3 regions of the Rhizobium sp. rho-13.1 genome follow, and region 1 is predicted to be linked to each of the others. Evidence: riboswitches for the same ligand, from Rfam matches in the RefSeq annotation. Region 1 holds a riboswitch; each other region holds the start of a gene.
What was found. A riboswitch is a leader RNA that binds a small molecule or an ion and turns the genes downstream of it on or off. The one in region 1 is predicted to bind cobalamin.

Region 1 (5,420 bases):
TGTATTCTGCAGAGGCACAATTCCGCATGTCGAGGGTGACACCCTCGGAACTCTCTAGACAAGAACCGTAGGAGGGACGGATGCCGTCAGCTTTGTTGCTGACCTCGGGCGAATTTTCCGCCGCTTGGGCTTGGGTAGCTGTCACCTTTTCATAGGCCCGTCTGTACACGCGCGAAAAGCTTACGTTTATGCCTCCGCACATATGGTTGTCTCCTACAACAAGATATCGTCCAAGCTGGTTCATTTTTACCTGGCATATTCCCGGGCCCACCTTTTCCTGGTAGGCAAGCAGTTTGCCCATATTTCCCTTGAAGTCCCACTCAAAGCCAAACTTCGCTAGCGGCTTGGTACTGTCTATAACGGCGGCAAACTGACCTCCTTCGTCTCCGCTTCCAAGCTGCAAAGTCGTTGTTGCATCAACGCGAACTTTATCTCCTTGCTGTTTGGCGATAATTTTTGTTTCGTCGTCCCCCCAAATGCCAACCCAGTCAGCTCGGGGTGATTGCTTAGACAGGCGCTCTAGTGGCAGCCAACCGGCCGTTGTATCCGTGTCATGTGGTTTCGCTGCGTTAAGATATTCAGCACATCCCCTATTACCGTCGATTCTTGTAACGACCACTTGATCGCCAGGCAGCACGAAGGCCCCCTTACTGCAAAAAAGGGATCGCTCAGGGCACTGGAACTCGACCTTATCACCGGGCTGAACTTCATAGAGCTGCGCGGAGAGCGGGTCGTCATCTAGAGCGTTGAATCCGAAGCAATCGCTTTTTCCGTCGGCGGCTTCTGCCAGAACGGGAATTGATATTGCCAGGACGAAAAGAACGATACGAAAGAGTGCGCCCTGTTGGAAAGTCATGTTGGGATCCTCGTAACAAATGATCTCTGCAAGAGTTGTGAGACGCTCGCGACACATTGGTTTGGCTCGTCCGATTGACATGTTTTCCCGACCGTGGACCGAGAAAGTTTAGTGCAACTGCGCCGCCATGGTTTGAGCCTTCTCCGGTCGCAAGCCCACGCTTCGCAAACAGACCTATGTCACCCAGCTCTAACTGGCCAGCACACTCGAGCTTTTTTGGAAATATAGACACATGTGCACTTTTCGCGGACTCCAAGGCGTTGGCTCTCCAGCCGGCATTTGATACGCACCGGTCCCAGTCCCGGTGCGTCTGGAGTTTGATGCTATCGTTAGGCTGTGCACCGGTGCGAACTGAGAGAAGGGTACTCAGTATGAACGTCTTCCAGAGCTGCACCGTCGTGTGGTGAGGATGTTCGTGCGAAAGGCCCACCCCAGTTGCACGGAGCACTTCACACTGGGCGAGTGCGGGCCGAAACCGACCGCCCTTTACCCGGTTCCACCGTTCAACCGGAGCGTCACCGCACCCGACTTGAACAAAATTTCTGCGATCTCATTGAAGCGTATCGGCCCGTGGGACAGGGTGGCAGCCGTACTGAGGAGCTCACTCCGAAGCCGGGTCAGCCTTAGTGGAAATCAACATACTCACCGATGAGGAAGCTAATGAAGACTGTGGTGATAATGATAGCCTTGCTGCTTGGCGAAACAACGCTTGTACAGGCAGCCTCATGCGAAGGTAATTTTACGGTATCGGGTGTGCCTATGCTCACCGCGCTCAGCTACCGCTCATGGGAAGACTATCCAAAAGCAAGCGCGCCAGTGATTTTGAAGAGATTGGCACAGGGTGTAGCGGCGGAGGGCTTTTCGGGCATCAGGACCAATAAAGAACTCTCGTCGATCGACGCATTTCAGGAAACAAGTGGCAGTGGTAGAGTTCAAACGCTCCGCGTCGTCGCACGCCAAAAAGGCTCAGGTGTCAGGGTAGATGTCGTGTTTGACATCCAGGCCGGCCAGCTCACCAGTAAGGATGTTGTCCGCAAAGGAATTTGTAAAATCATTAGTGCTGCGCGGTGAGTGAGTGCGTGCCTTTAGGATGTTTGGGCAAATTCGGTTCGGCTATTTGTTTTTTGAGCTATTTGGCCCTCGGTCAAATCAGCCGTCGGCTCTTGATCGGCGGCATTCTTCAATATCTCGAAGATCATTGTCGGATTTGTCGCCAAAGAGACTGGACTTGTCCTCGCCACGACCCTTAGATTAAACGTACTGAATAAGGCGAGAGCGGTGTGACCTGCGGGTTCGGACTTGCATAGAGACAAGGGGCCGTCGCGATGGCCCCTTGAAACCTTTGCGATAGCGTCAGACCGGACTTTTGATTTTGACGTCGTCCAGGCCTTTAACTTTGTAGATCACGAAGGAGAGGATCCAGGCGAGAAGGAAGACGCCGATGATCACGAACCCGAGATTGTTGAAGTTATCGTTCAATCCGCCGACGATGTCCCAGAGGCCACCTTCCAACCCCAACTTGTCACTGATCAATCCGAGGGCCTCGATACCGCCGATGAGCACGGCTACGACGATCGAAACCAGTGTGATCGTCATGTTGTAGTAAAGTTTTCGCATCGGCTTGACGAAGGCCCAATCATAGGCGCCGAGCATCATCACGCCGTCAGTTGTGTCGATCAAGGACATACCGGCAGCAAACAGCACCGGGAAGACCATGATCGCCTCGACCGGAACGCCTCTGGCCACTTGTGTCGCTGACACGCCAAACATAGCGACCTCGGTCGCCGTATCGAAGCCAAGGCCGAATAGAAAACCAAGGGGAAACATATGCCAACTCTTGGTGACCAGTTTGAACATCGGGCGCAATACGCGCGCGAGAAAGCCTCGATTGTTGAGGAGAAGGTCAAGATCCTCCTCGACATAGGTGCCCCCTGCCCGCACGCGGCGGTAGCTCTGATAGATCGCCACGAAGATCACGATGTTCATCGTAGCGATGATCAGCAAAAACAATGCCGAAATGCTCGTGCTGATCGTGCCGCCAATACCCTCGAGGCTCTGGAACCCACCAAGCAGCGAGGATGCCGCCACCACAGCTCCAGCAACCAGCACGACCACCGTCGAATGCCCGATTGCGAAAAAGAAGCCGACGGAAACCGGCCGCTGTTTCATTTGCATGAGCTTTCGGGTGACATTGTCAATGGCGGCTATATGGTCGGCATCAACGGCATGGCGAAGGCCGAGCCCGTAGATTACGAGTGCCACGCCGAGTAGCGCAGGCTCGTCCCAGAAGGCGACAAGCGCCCATAGCCAGGCTCCAAAATTTAGAACGGCAAGAATCGTATAGATCGTCACGAGACGTGCCTTGAGTTCAGGGGTGCTCTCGTCGAAAAGTCTGGTGATATTGGTCAACATGGGAAGTCCTTTGTGTGACGTCTGCTGTCATGGCAAAGGTGACGGAAATCCGCCGCGTCGAGACACCCCGCCCCACGCTTATGCCAATGACATCCGATGATGGCAGGTCTCCTGACTTGCGGGTCGTTGCCGCATCCGCCTTCCCAGTCCCCCATGTGGACCAGTGGCATCTTGGATGAAGCTCGTCGCTTACAGTTGCGGGGACAGTCCCGGTTTTGGCCCCTGATGGGTAATCCGCACCGTGTTCCCTTTTGATCCCATACGGGAACCATCGCGGAGACTATTACGAATGCGAGGTGGCCACGTCAATCAGTGCAGCATGCTGCGGGCCGAAATTCGGACGAGCTTGATGACTTGGCATTTCTGCTGCCATCCAGTAAAGGCGTCTTCACCGATTCAGAGCGTGCACTATCGCCCACAAAGCGTCTGCGCCGGATTAGTGTTCCACCGACAAGGTAGCCAGATGAAGCTCATCCGCAGCATCATTATTATGATTTTCGTGGCAGTCATCTGGGCTGGGGCATTAGCCGCGGCCGGTTTGTGGATTGCTCGCCTCATAACATAGACAGCACGCAGGCGTTAGGGCCGTGGTAGCGTTTCCACCCGTCTGACGTTAGTCATAAATGGGAGGCGTCCGCTCCGGCCCATTCTCATTCGGCGCATTCGCCTCTATCTTGCTCGCGCACGCGCTTACGCGGCGATTGCTCTCAAAGCTGCTTCGAGGGGACTAGGATGGAAGCGACAGGCGTTCTGGCTGCCGGGGAAACAACAGCCGCCATGGCCTATATCAAGGGTCGAAGGGGCGTATCACCACGCCAGATGAAATTGATCCTGCTAGTCTGTATGTTGGCGATCGGCATCCCTGTGGGAGGATGGGTGTCGGGGTCATGGTTCGCAGCCACGATTTCAATCGAGTTCGCTTTCGTTGGCGTTTGGGTGGGATTGCTGGCAATCCAAAGACTGGCCGGCTCTTCAATGCGGAAAGCTCTTGCGAAGCGAGGTCAAGCATATGAGCAGCCGCTTTCGCTTCGCTTAACTCCTGAGGCGCTAGTCTATGATCTGGGCGACCTGACGATGACCGCCAATTGGCGTTGCGTCACGGATCTCTTTCAAACCCGCAAATACTGGGTGTTTCTGGTTCAAAGCAGCGCTATGGTCCTTCCTCGGCGCTTTTTTACAACCGCCGAAGCCGAACACAATTTTATTGCCGAGGCCATGTCACTGATGACGGACGCGGCGCGTGCGAGAAGCCTGGATGCGGCAAGGCTGATCGGCGGTCAGCGTTGATGCCAAAATTTTGACTTTTGCATCAGGAACGACTGGGGTTGGGCGGGAGCTGCCGAAAGCGGCTCCTTGGAAACCCGCGTTTTCATGTTCTCGCGGCTGCGCTCGACGGCACTAACGATGGCTGCGTGGTTTAAAGACTCAAATGTGCCATCGGTCCGACCTTCGCCTAACACTTGCTGATTCCGTCGCCGTGAGCGGACTCGAACTAACGACCAGTAGTTTCTGATATGATGTCCCCGCCCTCGGGAGAATGATTGAATCTTGTTCAGTTCGAGCTATTGCCAGCCAGAGCTCTTGCTGTTTACTACTGCTGCGCAATCAGAAGACGTCGCATACTGAAAATGAGGACTTGATGGCAACCGGTACTGTAAAATTCTTTGCCCAAGATAAGGGCTTCGGCTTCATCACCCCTGACAATGGTGGTCCGGACGTATTTGTCCACATTTCAGCCGTTGGATTTGGCGGTGCTTTGCAGGATGGCCAGAAAGTTAGCTACGACGTCGGCCAAGATCGCAAGACTGGCAAGTCTAAGGCAGAAAACGTAACTGTCCTGTAATTGCCTTTCCGGCATCGAATATGCGCGACGCGACCGAAGTGATCGACGTCATTCCGGTCGCGTCGCGTGCCTTTCGATCTTACGCCCCGAACAGAGACGATCGACAGGTACAGGAACGCAATGCACCGGGTAGCTGAAGAACGACGCCTCTCCGGCATGACCATCGTGGGAACCGGCAGATCCGTCCCCCGTCGCGCCGTTGCATCATCGGATCTCGATAACCTGCATGGCTTCCCCGGCGGTTATCTGCAGTCCGTGACCGGTGTGCATACGCGCTATGTCTGTGATGACGAGAACCAGATCGATCTC
Region 2 (5,420 bases), on a different contig from region 1:
GGTGCTGCTCGAGGAAAACACGGCCGTGCCGATCCTCATCGGCCGCCCCAGCGTCATCGAGACCCGCCTGAAGCGCTATGGCCTCAAAATCCGCCCGCATACCGACTTCGAAGTCATCAACCCGGAAGACGATCCGCGCTTCCGCGATTACGCCGACCTCTATTTCTCGCTGGTCGGCCGCAGCGGCGTCATCCCGGAGGCAGCCCGTACCATCGTGCGCACCAACACCACCGTCATCGGCGCACTGGCGCTGAAGCGTGGCGACGCCGATGCACTGATCTGCGGCCTCGAAGGCCGCTACGAGCGGCACCTACGCGTTGTCCGCCAGATTATCGGCAAGCGTAACAATGTCCGCGACTTCTCTGCCATGAGCCTGCTCATCTCGCAGCGCGGCAACACGTTCTATACCGACACCTACGTTAACTTTAATCCGACGGCCGAAGAGATTGCCGAATCGACAGTGCTGGCAGCGGAGGAAATCCGCCGCTTCGGGATCACGCCACGCGCCGCCCTTGTCTCGCATTCGAACTTCGGCTCGCGCGAATCGGAGAGCGCCACGAAGATGCGCAATGCCCTGCGGCTCATCCGGCTTGCAGCCCCCGATCTAGAGGTCGATGGCGAAATGCACGGCGACAGCGCGATTTCCGAGCATTTGCGCCGCCGCGTCATGCCGGATAGCACGCTGACCGACGAAGCCAACCTGCTGGTGTTCCCGAACCTCGATGCGGCCAACATCACGCTTGGCGTTGTCAAGGAGATGATTGACGGGCTGCATGTCGGCCCGATCCTGCTCGGAACGGCCCTGCCGGCCCATATCCTGTCGCCCTCGGTCACCTCCCGTGGCGTCGTCAACATGGCAGCCGTGGCCGTGGTCGAGGCATCGCAGCCCGGCTGATACTGACGGGACCGCCGGGCATCATCCCGGCGGTCGACCACCTGCTGCCGAGCGCAGGGCTGGCGCAAGTCAGTCGGCGCCATATATCTTGCGCGTGACAATGGATGAATTTTCGCCTTCGCCCGAGCTGAGGCGGAAACCATCCGAACGGAGCAGGCCAAAAGCGTGATAGTGGGCTGGAAACATTCATTTTGGGCGCTTGCCGCATCCTTGGCGATGGCAGCGCCACTGGCTGCCCAGACGAACGCAATCTGCGACGACCTGCGCGGCCAGATGGCCAATCTCAGCGAAACTGTCGGCACCAACCGCCAGCTCCGGCAATACCGCACCGCCATCGCCCAGCAGATATCCGAGTTGCGCCAAGTCGAGAACGACCTTGAGGAAAACGAGTGCTCGTCCGGCAGCATGGTGATCATAAACGGTGACGACGGCGGCACCTGCGCGCGGATCGAGGATACCCTGCAGCGCATGCAGCAGAACCTGCAGGATCTCGTCGCCAAGCGCGACCAGATCCAGCGCGGCGACGTTTCGGAAGGACCCACCCGCAACCAGCTTTCCGCAGCGCTGCGCGCCAACGGCTGCGAAGATCAGGATAGCGGCGATACCATCATCACCAACCGCCCGCCCCCGCAGGCAGGCATCGAGCCCAGCTACCCCGCAACCCCGGGGGCAACCACGCTGGACAGCAGTGGCGGCCCCTCCGGCAGCGAACCCGCACCGCAATCGCCGGTCCAGAGCTACGCCTTCGGTCAATCCTATGGCGGCGGAAATGTCCGCACGGTCTGTGTGCGCACCTGCGATGGCGGCTTCTTCCCGATGACCCAGAATGCAGCGCCCGGCGATTTCCAGCGGGATGGCGAAACCTGCGCGAGGATGTGCCCGGGCGTGAAGACCGAGTTGTTCTTCCACCGTCTGCCGGATCAGGAAACATCGGCGATGGTCTCCGCCTCGTCGGGCACCCCCTACAGCGCCATGCCCTACGCCTTCGCCTTCCGCAAACGGCCGCCGAATGAAAAGACCAGCTGCACCTGCAATCTGCCGGCCTATTACGAGGAAATGCGAAGGCAGAACGCGCTGACCAAGCCGCCAACCGCAGGCACGCAGCAAGGCTCGATTACGACGATCATCCCAAAAGCGTCGCCACCGGCCGTGCCGACGGCACCCGCAAAGGGCGATGCGCCGCCGGTGGAACGGCCCTACGATCCGTCCGCCGGCAATGTCCGTCAGGTCGGCCCGGCGTTCCTACAGCCCGACCAGCGCAAGCTAGACCTCACCCGTCCGGCCGTACCCGGCGAGCAGCCCCAGCAATAGGCCTCAGCCCTGCGGCTGGCCCCAGCCATTCTCGAACACTAGATCCTCCAGCGGCAATCGCTGCCGCCAGCCTTTGACGGCGAGTTCCGGTTCGCCATAGAGCTCGTCTACGAATCCCAGGCAGAGCCAGGCAATGATCTCGATCCGCTCCGGGATACCAAGCAACGCCCGGATATCGGCGTCGTGAAAAATGCTGACCCAGCCGACCCCGACACCCTCCGCTCGCGCCGCAAGCCAGAGGTTCTGCACGGCGCAGACCGTCGAATAGGCATCCATGCGCGGATTGTGGGTGCGGCCGAGCACGACGGGCCCGGCACGATCCGGATCGCAGGTGATGCAGATGCTGAGTGGCGCCTTGCGGATGCCCTCGAGCTTCAGCGACCGGTAACTCTCCCGACGGGCGCCCTCGAACTGCAACGCAGCCTCGCCATTGGCGCGCTCGAAGGCTTCGAAGGCCTTCTCACGGATGGCGGGGTCGCGCACGAGAATGAAATTCCAGGGCTGCATGAAGCCGACAGAAGGCGCGTGATGGGCAGCGCCCAGCAGCCTTGCGATCAGGTCGTCCGGCAGCGGTTGCGGCAGGAACTGGTCCCGCACGTCACGCCGCGTTTCGATCGCGTGGTAGATGGCGTCGCGCTCGGCGACGGAAAAAGCGTGTGCGCGGACGAGATCGTCCCTGCAATCAGGTCGCATCGTTTATATCCCCAACAATGCCAACCGCCCGCCGTCCTCGCGGGATCAGTCTATCTTATCAGGCCGGTCTTCTGGCTCGGCTTCATCTGGCGATGCTGCCTTCCCGGTCGAAACCAGTGGCATATCGGATAACTGACCGTTCCCTGTGCATCGCCATCCGCCTTACAGCGTTGGGCACGCGCCGGATTTGCACCGGCTTCCCGATTCTCCCGCCTGGGCGGGCACCTGATGAAGGAGATATGCGCGATCCGGCTGGCGATGGCAAGCGGATCGCAGGCGAGCTCAGCGCTCCGGTTCATACCTGACAAAGGCGAACTCCTCGCCATCGGGTGACCAACTCGGTACGTTGATTGTCCCCTGGCCCCCGAACAGCTCGAACAACGTCGTTATGTTGCCGCCATCCATGTCCATCAGCCGCAGGCGGACGTCGAGATCGCGCGGATGATCGAAGACGTCGCCGTCGTAGGAGAGCAGCACCACCTTGTCGCTCTTCGGCGACGGATGGGGAAACCAGTTGCCGAACTCGTCGTCGGTCACCTGCTGCAGGTCGCGACCGTCAGGCCGGATACGCCAGATCTGCATACGGCCGGTCCGGCTGGAGTTGAAATAGATCCACGCACCATCGGCCGACCAGTCCGGCCCGTCGTTGCGACCCTCGCCATGGGTCAACCGCGTCTCCTCGCCGCCCTCGACCGATATCGTGTAGATGTCGAAGAGATCGCCGCGAATGCCGCAGTAGCTGACATGCTTTCCGTCCGGCGACCAGCCGTGCCAGTAGGATGGGAGGTTTGTGGTCACCTGCCTGGGGAGACCGCCTTCCGCAGGCACGAGATAGATGCAGGACTTGCCGTACTGGACCTTGTCGCAGAGCGCGATCAGCGTACCGTCGGGCGAGATGCCATGGTCGTTGTTGCAACGGCTGGCAAAGCCTGTGTCGACGCGCTCGACAGTGGCGAGCCCGTCGAGCGACAGGCGGTAGAGAAGCCCGTCATCGTTGACGAGCAGGTAGCGTCCGTCTGGCGCAAAGTTCGGCGCCTCGACGAGACGATCGGTCTGCCAGACGACCCGGCTCCGACCTGTTGCAATGTTGAAGATTTCGACCGAACTGCGCATGTCTCACCCATCCTCGAAGCCGCCGCCTAAAAGCAAACGGCGACCGGGGAGGTTTTAACGGCTCGCCCACCCGACATCAACTGGCTCGACTGGACGCGATTGCGTGAGGCATCGCCATTCCCATGTTTTGCCGTTGCAATTCATCGTGGCAACCGAATACTGCCGCTAACCAGTATCGGAGTCACGCATGCCCAATCTCCCGAACTTCTTTCACACCCACTTCGATAAATCGTCGGACGATCTCGGCGTCATCGAAAAGCGGGTGCTGAAGCGAGCCCGCGAACGCAAGATCATCTCGACGGATGTCAACGCTGCCTTTTCCGCAAATGCCTCCGTCGGGGAACGGCTCGCAGACGGGATCGCCCGCGTCGGCGGATCATGGGCGTTCATCGTCTCCTTCCTGTTGTTCCTGGTCGCCTGGACGGTGCTCAACACCATCCTGCTCTCGTCACGCGCCTTCGATCCCTACCCGTTCATCTTCCTCAACCTGATCCTCTCGATGATCGCAGCCATCCAGGCGCCGATCATCATGATGTCGCAGAACCGCCAGACCGAACGCGACCGCTTCGAGGCTGCCAAGGACTATGAAGTCAACCTCAAGGCCGAACTGGAAGTCCTGTCGCTGCACGAGAAGATCGACCTGCAGGTGTTGACCGAACTGTCCGCCCTCAGGGAGGAAGTGGGCCGCATTACGAGGCTGCTGGAGGCAAAGGCCTAGCGTCGGCGGGACTGCCCCTTGCGGACGATGGCTAGTCGGATTTCGGGAACTGGGGCAGACCGTCGTGGAGGCTATAGAAGCCTGCCTTGTCGGCGCAATAGATGTGATGGCCCATTTTCAGCGCGTTGGGATCATCGAACAGGCCGGCCATGATCGAGATCTGTTCGGCATCGTCGGCGACCCAGAACAGCGCTGAGCCGCAGGTCTTGCAGAACCCGCGGCTGGCAGCGGGACTGGAGCGATACCAGCTGACATTCTCACCGCCCTCGACCGTAAGGTGGTCGGTCGCCACGTTGGTGGCGGCGAAGTAGAGTCCGGTCTGCTTGCGGCATTGCGAGCAGTGACACCCGACCACATCCCTGAGCGGACCTGTCGTCCGTATTTTCACGGCGCCGCAGAGGCAAGATCCGGTATGGTCGTCCTTCATAGCGCCTTCCCGATCCTTGTCGTTATGTATCATCCTGATGGTGCGGCATGCAGCTGTCAACTTCAGATTTCATGACTGCAGCATCAGCCACGCTGATAGCAGACCCTTTGCTGAATGCTCCCGGCAAGCCCTCGTCGAAAGGCAGTTAAAAGGGCGTTAAGCCATCTTCGCCCCCCGTCGTTCCCCTGGACGCACCAAAAAGCCAGATCTGACGGCCAAAGGTGCGATTTCGGGACAATCTAATGTGACACGCACCATTCATG
Region 3 (5,420 bases), on a different contig from region 1:
TGGTGATCTTGGCGAGCGTGGTTGCTTCCGCGTCGCCTGACTGAGCGAAAACCGGGGTTGCGGCAAGCAGCGTCGAACTCGACAGAAACGCGATCATCAGACGTCCGACGGTCGTCGTAAAGGATGTGCCCACCGGCGATACAGTCGTCCTAGCCTCGCGAAACATCACGGCAGCCCCCTGCAATCAATCTATCAAATACCTGAAAAGTCTACGGAATACCGACCAACGACCATGATCAATAAGTTGACTGGTGAACTCCTGTATTGTTTGTTGACTCCCGATGTCAACTATTGCCTACAAATTTTCCGATCTTTCCACCGGTCTTGCCGAGGCGCGCGCGGCAACCGGAGGATGCGCACGTGAAAACACCAACGCTGACCTGCCGGTCAGCGTCGGTGTCATGGAAGCGGCCTAAAGACGAGGCGGCGACGCGGCATAGTCCGACGTCAGGGCATATGTCTCAGTTACCGAGTGCGTCGCTGCCCGATATCGAATGGTTGGACAGTTCGTAATCCTCGACATGAACGAGGCATCCCTGCGGTTTCAGGAAAACGATGCCGTAGGCGCCCGGTTCATCGACGGAGAGGGAAGTATCTTCCGTATCGAATACCATCGGCTGCTGATGGACCGGGCTCTTGAATACCGAGAAAGGTATACCGCGATGGGAGCCGCCAATCGTACGGTGAACATGGCCGGCGAAGATGTGGCGGACATTGCCGTATTCGGCAAGGATATCGTAAAACTCCTCGCCGTTCCGGAGCTTGATCTTGTCCATCCCGGGAAACCCGGTGTCGAGCGGTGGGTGATGCATGAAGATGTAGACGGGCCGGTCGCCGGCACCAGTGAGGTTCTGCTTCAACCAGGCAAGCCGATTGTCGCACAGCACCCCGGCATGAACGTCCGGCGAGACGTAGGGCGGTCCGCAAAGCGTATCGAGCAAAAGCATGACACCGTTTTCGGTCTCGATCCGCTGCTGGATAAAACCGTGCTCGTCACGCGGGCTTTCGGGATAGGCGGCAATGAAGTTTTCGCGGTTGTCGTGGTTTCCGACCAGCAGGTGGACGGGAATTTCGAGCGTGTCGACCAGTTCGCGCAGTCTCGCATAGGATTGGCGACTGCCGCGGTGCGAGAGGTCACCCGTCATCACCGCAAACTCAGCATCGCGGTGATGCAGGTTGACATGATCTATCCCTCTTGAAAGGCGCTGATAGGGATCGAGGCCGATGATCGTCTCTCCCTCCAGGACCATGTGCAGGTCGGTGAATATAATAATTTTGCTCATGCGCTACTCCTGCCTGCGATTCCCGGAATGCCTTTCGTCGGGCACCTTTCCGGTACGTACATTCCAGACCCTGCACGTCGTTTGCAACAGGTTTGCGTCAGCAGTCTGTTTGTTGGCTAACGCGACAAGACACTTGACTGCCTGCATTTTACCAATAATGTAACGTTATAACATAATATAAAGCAATGATGGATTTCCGACCTGTGCGAGATTTTGCGAGACCCGCCCACCTTGACCGCCGTTGCAGGCCTGTCATAGATGCCATCGACGGTTCCCTTAGGATGACTCCAAGGGGATTAATAGGGAACACGGTGAGGGCCACCCGAATGGGACCAAGACCGTGACTGCCCCCGCAACTGTAAGCGGATTGCTGCTCATCCCAGGGCCTCAGGGCCATGTCACTGCGAAGGTTTCGCGGGAAGACAGATGATCGGCGCATATCCGCAAGTCAGGAGACCTGCCGTCAAGCGCTATCCCATGAACCCGGGCGGGGATGCCCGGAAAGGAACAGATATGTCTCATTTGAATTTTCGCCATAGCCTGGCGCATCTCCGGCTCGATTGGGCTTCCGACAGTTGACGTGGCAACCGCAGCTTGCCTCGCTGCCGCATACCTGCAGCACCAGGGCACTCGCCTTCCCATAAAATCGAGATATTTTTCATGCGTCAGTTTCTGTCCAGCATTACGCTTGCCTGCGGGCTTCTCGGCATGGCCGCCCCCGCATTCGCGGCGACGGTCTATCCGCTGTCCATAACCAATTGCGGTCAACAGGTGACCTTTGCCAGGGCGCCTTCGAAGATAGTGTCCATCGGCCAGGGGATGACGGAAGTTCTCCTGTCTCTCGGCCTTGCCGACAAGATCGTCGGCACGGCGGTCTGGGTGGGTCCCGTGCTTCCTCAATATGCACAGGCCAACAGCAAGATCAAAAGGCTGGCCGACAACGATCCGAGCTTCGAATCCGTCGTCGGACGCCAACCAGACTTGGTGGCTGCGGAATTCGAGTGGCATGTCGGACCGCAGGGTTCCGTCGGTAAGCGGGAGCAATTCTCCGACCTCGGAATAAATACCTATATCTCGCCGGCTGATTGTGTCGCCAAAGTCAATTCCGACGGCGGAGACGGGGTCCGCAAGCAGATGTTCAGCATGGATCTAGTCTATCAGGAGATCGCCCAGCTCTCCGAAGTCTTCGATATCAAGGACCGTGGCGATGCCCTGATCACCGACCTTAGGAAACGCGAGGCCACCGCTGTGGCATCCGTGGAGGGTGCGGCCGCCAAGCACCTGCCGATCGTCTTCTGGTTCTCGAGCAAAGAGGTCAGGGGCGATGCCTTCATAGCCGGCAAGAACGGTGCCCCCGCTTATATGATGAAGGCCCTCGATGCGCGCAACGTCGTGACCACCGAGGAGGAATGGCCGCTTGTCGGCTGGGAAACAATATCCCAGGCGAACCCGGCCGTCATCGTCATCGCCACCATGGATCGCCGCCGCTATGCGGCAGACGATCCCAAGGTGAAGCTGGACTTCCTGCAGAACGATCCCGTCACCAGCGAAATGGACGCCGTCAGGAACAAACGATTTGTGATGATGGATGCGCAGTCCATGAACCCGACGATCCGGACAATCGACGGCATCGAGGTTCTTGCAAATGGCATCAGGTCCTTCGGTCTGGCCCGGTGAGCAACAGCGCAGTCGTAACACGGCGTAGATGGTGGGCGCTTGCAGCGCTCGCCGTTGCCGCCATCGTCGTCCTCGGATTTTCGATCAGCCTTGCCGTTTCCATCGGGGAAATCTCCATCCCGCTGCAGACGACGGCAGAGGCTGTGTCGAACCGCATCTTCGGCACGGGCTTTGCAATCGACCGTATTCACCAAGGCATCGTCTGGGATTACCGTCTCAGCCGGGCACTGGTTGCAGCCAGTGCCGGAGCCTCGCTGGCCCTCTGCGGCGCCGTGCTCCAGGCCCTGCTGCGCAACCCGCTGGCCGAACCCTATGTGCTTGGCATTTCGGCAGGCGCCTCGACAGGGGCAGTTTGCATCACGATCCTCGGGCTCGGCGCAAACGTTCTCGGGCTGTCCGGCGGAGCATTCATCGGGGCCGTCGTCGCCTTTACGCTGGTGGGCATTCTGGCCTCAGGGGCAGGCGGGTCGGGCGAGCGGATCATTCTCTGCGGCGTTGCCGGATCGCAGCTGTTCAATGCCCTGACCTCCTACATCGTCACGACGTCTGCCAATGCAGAGCAGGCGCGCGGCGTGCTGTTCTGGCTGCTCGGTTCGATGAGCGGCGTGCGCTGGCCCGACGTCTATCTCTCCGCACCCGTGACCTTGGCGGGCTTCATTGTTTGCCTCTGCCATGTCAGGGCGCTCGACGCCTTCGTCTTTGGCGCCGACGCGGCGACCTCCCTCGGCATCCCGGTGCGCCGCGTACAGATCGTGCTCCTTGGCACGACCGCCGTCATGACGGCGAGCGTCGTCAGCATGGTCGGCTCGATTGGTTTCGTCGGGCTCGTCATTCCGCACGCCGCGCGCTTCCTGGTCGGGCCGTCGCACGGCCGCCTGCTGCCGGCGACCGCCCTTGGCGGCGCGATCTTCATGGTCGGAGCCGATATTGCTTCGCGCATCATCATCCCCCAGCAGATCCTGCCGATCGGCGTCGTCACGGCTCTCTTTGGAGCGCCCGCTTTTGCCGTCATCCTCTATCGTGTCCGGAGGACCCCATGAGCATATCCGTCGACGACGTCACCTATGCAGCCGGTAACACGCTCATCGTTGACGGCATCAGCCTGGCGATCGAGCAAGGCAAGGTTCTCGGCCTGCTTGGGCCGAACGGATCGGGGAAATCCAGCCTGCTGCGCCTGATCTGCCGGTTGAGGAAAGTCCGCAGCGGCATCATACGACTTGGAGAACATGATGTGGCTAGTCTGTCGCGCAGCGAGATCTCGCGCCGCATAGGCTTCGTTGAGCAGCAATCGACGACCGACACACCACTGACCGTCGCCGACGTCGTCCGCCTCGGTCGCACGCCCCACAGAGGATTGCTCTCCACCTGGAGCAGCGACGACGATGCCGCCGTCGAGATCGCGCTCGCCCGGGTCGACATGCAGGCCCGGGCAGCCCAACTATGGCAGACGCTGTCGGGCGGCGAGCGTCAAAGGGTGCACATTGCCCGCGCGCTGGCGCAGGCTCCGACCGAGCTACTACTCGACGAGCCGACCAACCATCTCGATATCCAGCACCAGCTGGATATCCTGTCACTTGTCGCCAAGCTGGATATCACCTGTATCGTCGCCCTTCACGACCTCAATCTTGCGGCCATGTTCTGCGACAGTCTCGTCGTCCTGCGAGACGGCAAGGTCGTCGCCGCCGGATCACCGGAAGACGTCCTCACCGAACACCTCATTCGCACGGTCTTCGGAGTAAAAGCGCACGTAGAAAAGTCCGCGATCCACGGCCGCTGCCACATCCAGTACCTGCTGGCCTAGGCCTCGGGCGGCGTGGCAAATGTGTGTGGGGGGCCATCACGGCCAATACACTGCGCAACATACGAATGTCGAAGGATAGCGGTAGCCGTGATTGAGCATTTCTGCTGCTTTGCAAGAAAGTCTTGACCTTTGAAGGTTAGGCTACGAGCTGAAAATTGACGAGCGCATATGACCAATATTTCACCACTCATCCTCTCAATTGTTGCACCCTGCTACAACGAGCAGGAGGGGATATCGGAATTCTGCCGTCGCTGCGTAGCGGCGGCTCGATCGGTAGCCGGTGAGGATTTCGAGATTGTTTTGGTCGATGACGGCTCCAGCGACGAAACTTGGAATATAATTGCTGCAATGACAGCACTCGTGCCCCAGATCCTTGGGGTACGCCTGATGCGTAATCATGGCCACCAGCTGGCGGCTACCGCTGGGCTCGCTGCATGCTGCGGCGAGCGTATCCTCTTGATCGATGCAGATCTGCAGGATCCGCCGGAACTGTTGTTGATGATGATGCCGATCATGGATCGTGGCGCCGATGTGGTCTACGGCCAGCGTTGTCAACGTCAGGGCGAAACGTGGTTCAAGCGTGCCTCGGCTTCGCTTTTTTACCGTCTTCTTTCCCGGCTGGCATCGGTCACGATACCGCGCGACACGGGCGACTTCCG

Region 2: it holds a riboswitch for cobalamin, as region 1 does, so the genes downstream of both, bluB (5,6-dimethylbenzimidazole synthase) here and EQW76_RS22420 (HoxN/HupN/NixA family nickel/cobalt transporter) in region 1, are expected to answer to the same signal.
Region 3: it holds a riboswitch for cobalamin, as region 1 does, so the genes downstream of both, EQW76_RS23465 (ABC transporter substrate-binding protein) here and EQW76_RS22420 (HoxN/HupN/NixA family nickel/cobalt transporter) in region 1, are expected to answer to the same signal.

The regions. Positions count from the first base shown of each region.
Region 1 is NZ_SCFL01000013.1:53,774-59,193, reverse strand. It holds gene EQW76_RS22430 (lysozyme inhibitor LprI family protein) at 1-856, opposite strand, end outside; gene EQW76_RS22425 (hypothetical protein) at 1,517-1,927, shown strand; gene EQW76_RS22420 (HoxN/HupN/NixA family nickel/cobalt transporter) at 2,210-3,268, opposite strand; cobalamin riboswitch at 3,352-3,556, opposite strand; gene EQW76_RS22415 (YcxB family protein) at 4,001-4,555, shown strand; gene EQW76_RS22410 (cold-shock protein) at 4,908-5,111, shown strand; gene EQW76_RS22405 (3-oxoacyl-[acyl-carrier-protein] synthase III C-terminal domain-containing protein) at 5,232-5,420, shown strand, end outside.
Region 2 is NZ_SCFL01000001.1:550,211-555,630, forward strand. It holds gene EQW76_RS02880 (NADP-dependent malic enzyme) at 1-895, shown strand, start outside; gene EQW76_RS02885 (DUF2865 domain-containing protein) at 1,112-2,206, shown strand; gene bluB (5,6-dimethylbenzimidazole synthase) at 2,210-2,899, opposite strand; cobalamin riboswitch at 2,943-3,143, opposite strand; gene EQW76_RS02895 (TolB family protein) at 3,182-4,012, opposite strand; gene EQW76_RS02900 (DUF1003 domain-containing protein) at 4,200-4,730, shown strand; gene EQW76_RS02905 (GFA family protein) at 4,762-5,157, opposite strand.
Region 3 is NZ_SCFL01000015.1:13,822-19,241, reverse strand. It holds gene EQW76_RS23475 (TonB-dependent siderophore receptor) at 1-166, opposite strand, end outside; gene EQW76_RS30180 (hypothetical protein) at 282-416, shown strand; gene EQW76_RS23470 (phosphodiesterase) at 462-1,283, opposite strand; cobalamin riboswitch at 1,535-1,763, shown strand; gene EQW76_RS23465 (ABC transporter substrate-binding protein) at 1,944-2,960, shown strand; gene EQW76_RS23460 (iron ABC transporter permease) at 2,957-4,000, shown strand; gene EQW76_RS23455 (ABC transporter ATP-binding protein) at 3,997-4,761, shown strand; gene EQW76_RS23450 (glycosyltransferase family 2 protein) at 4,930-5,420, shown strand, end outside.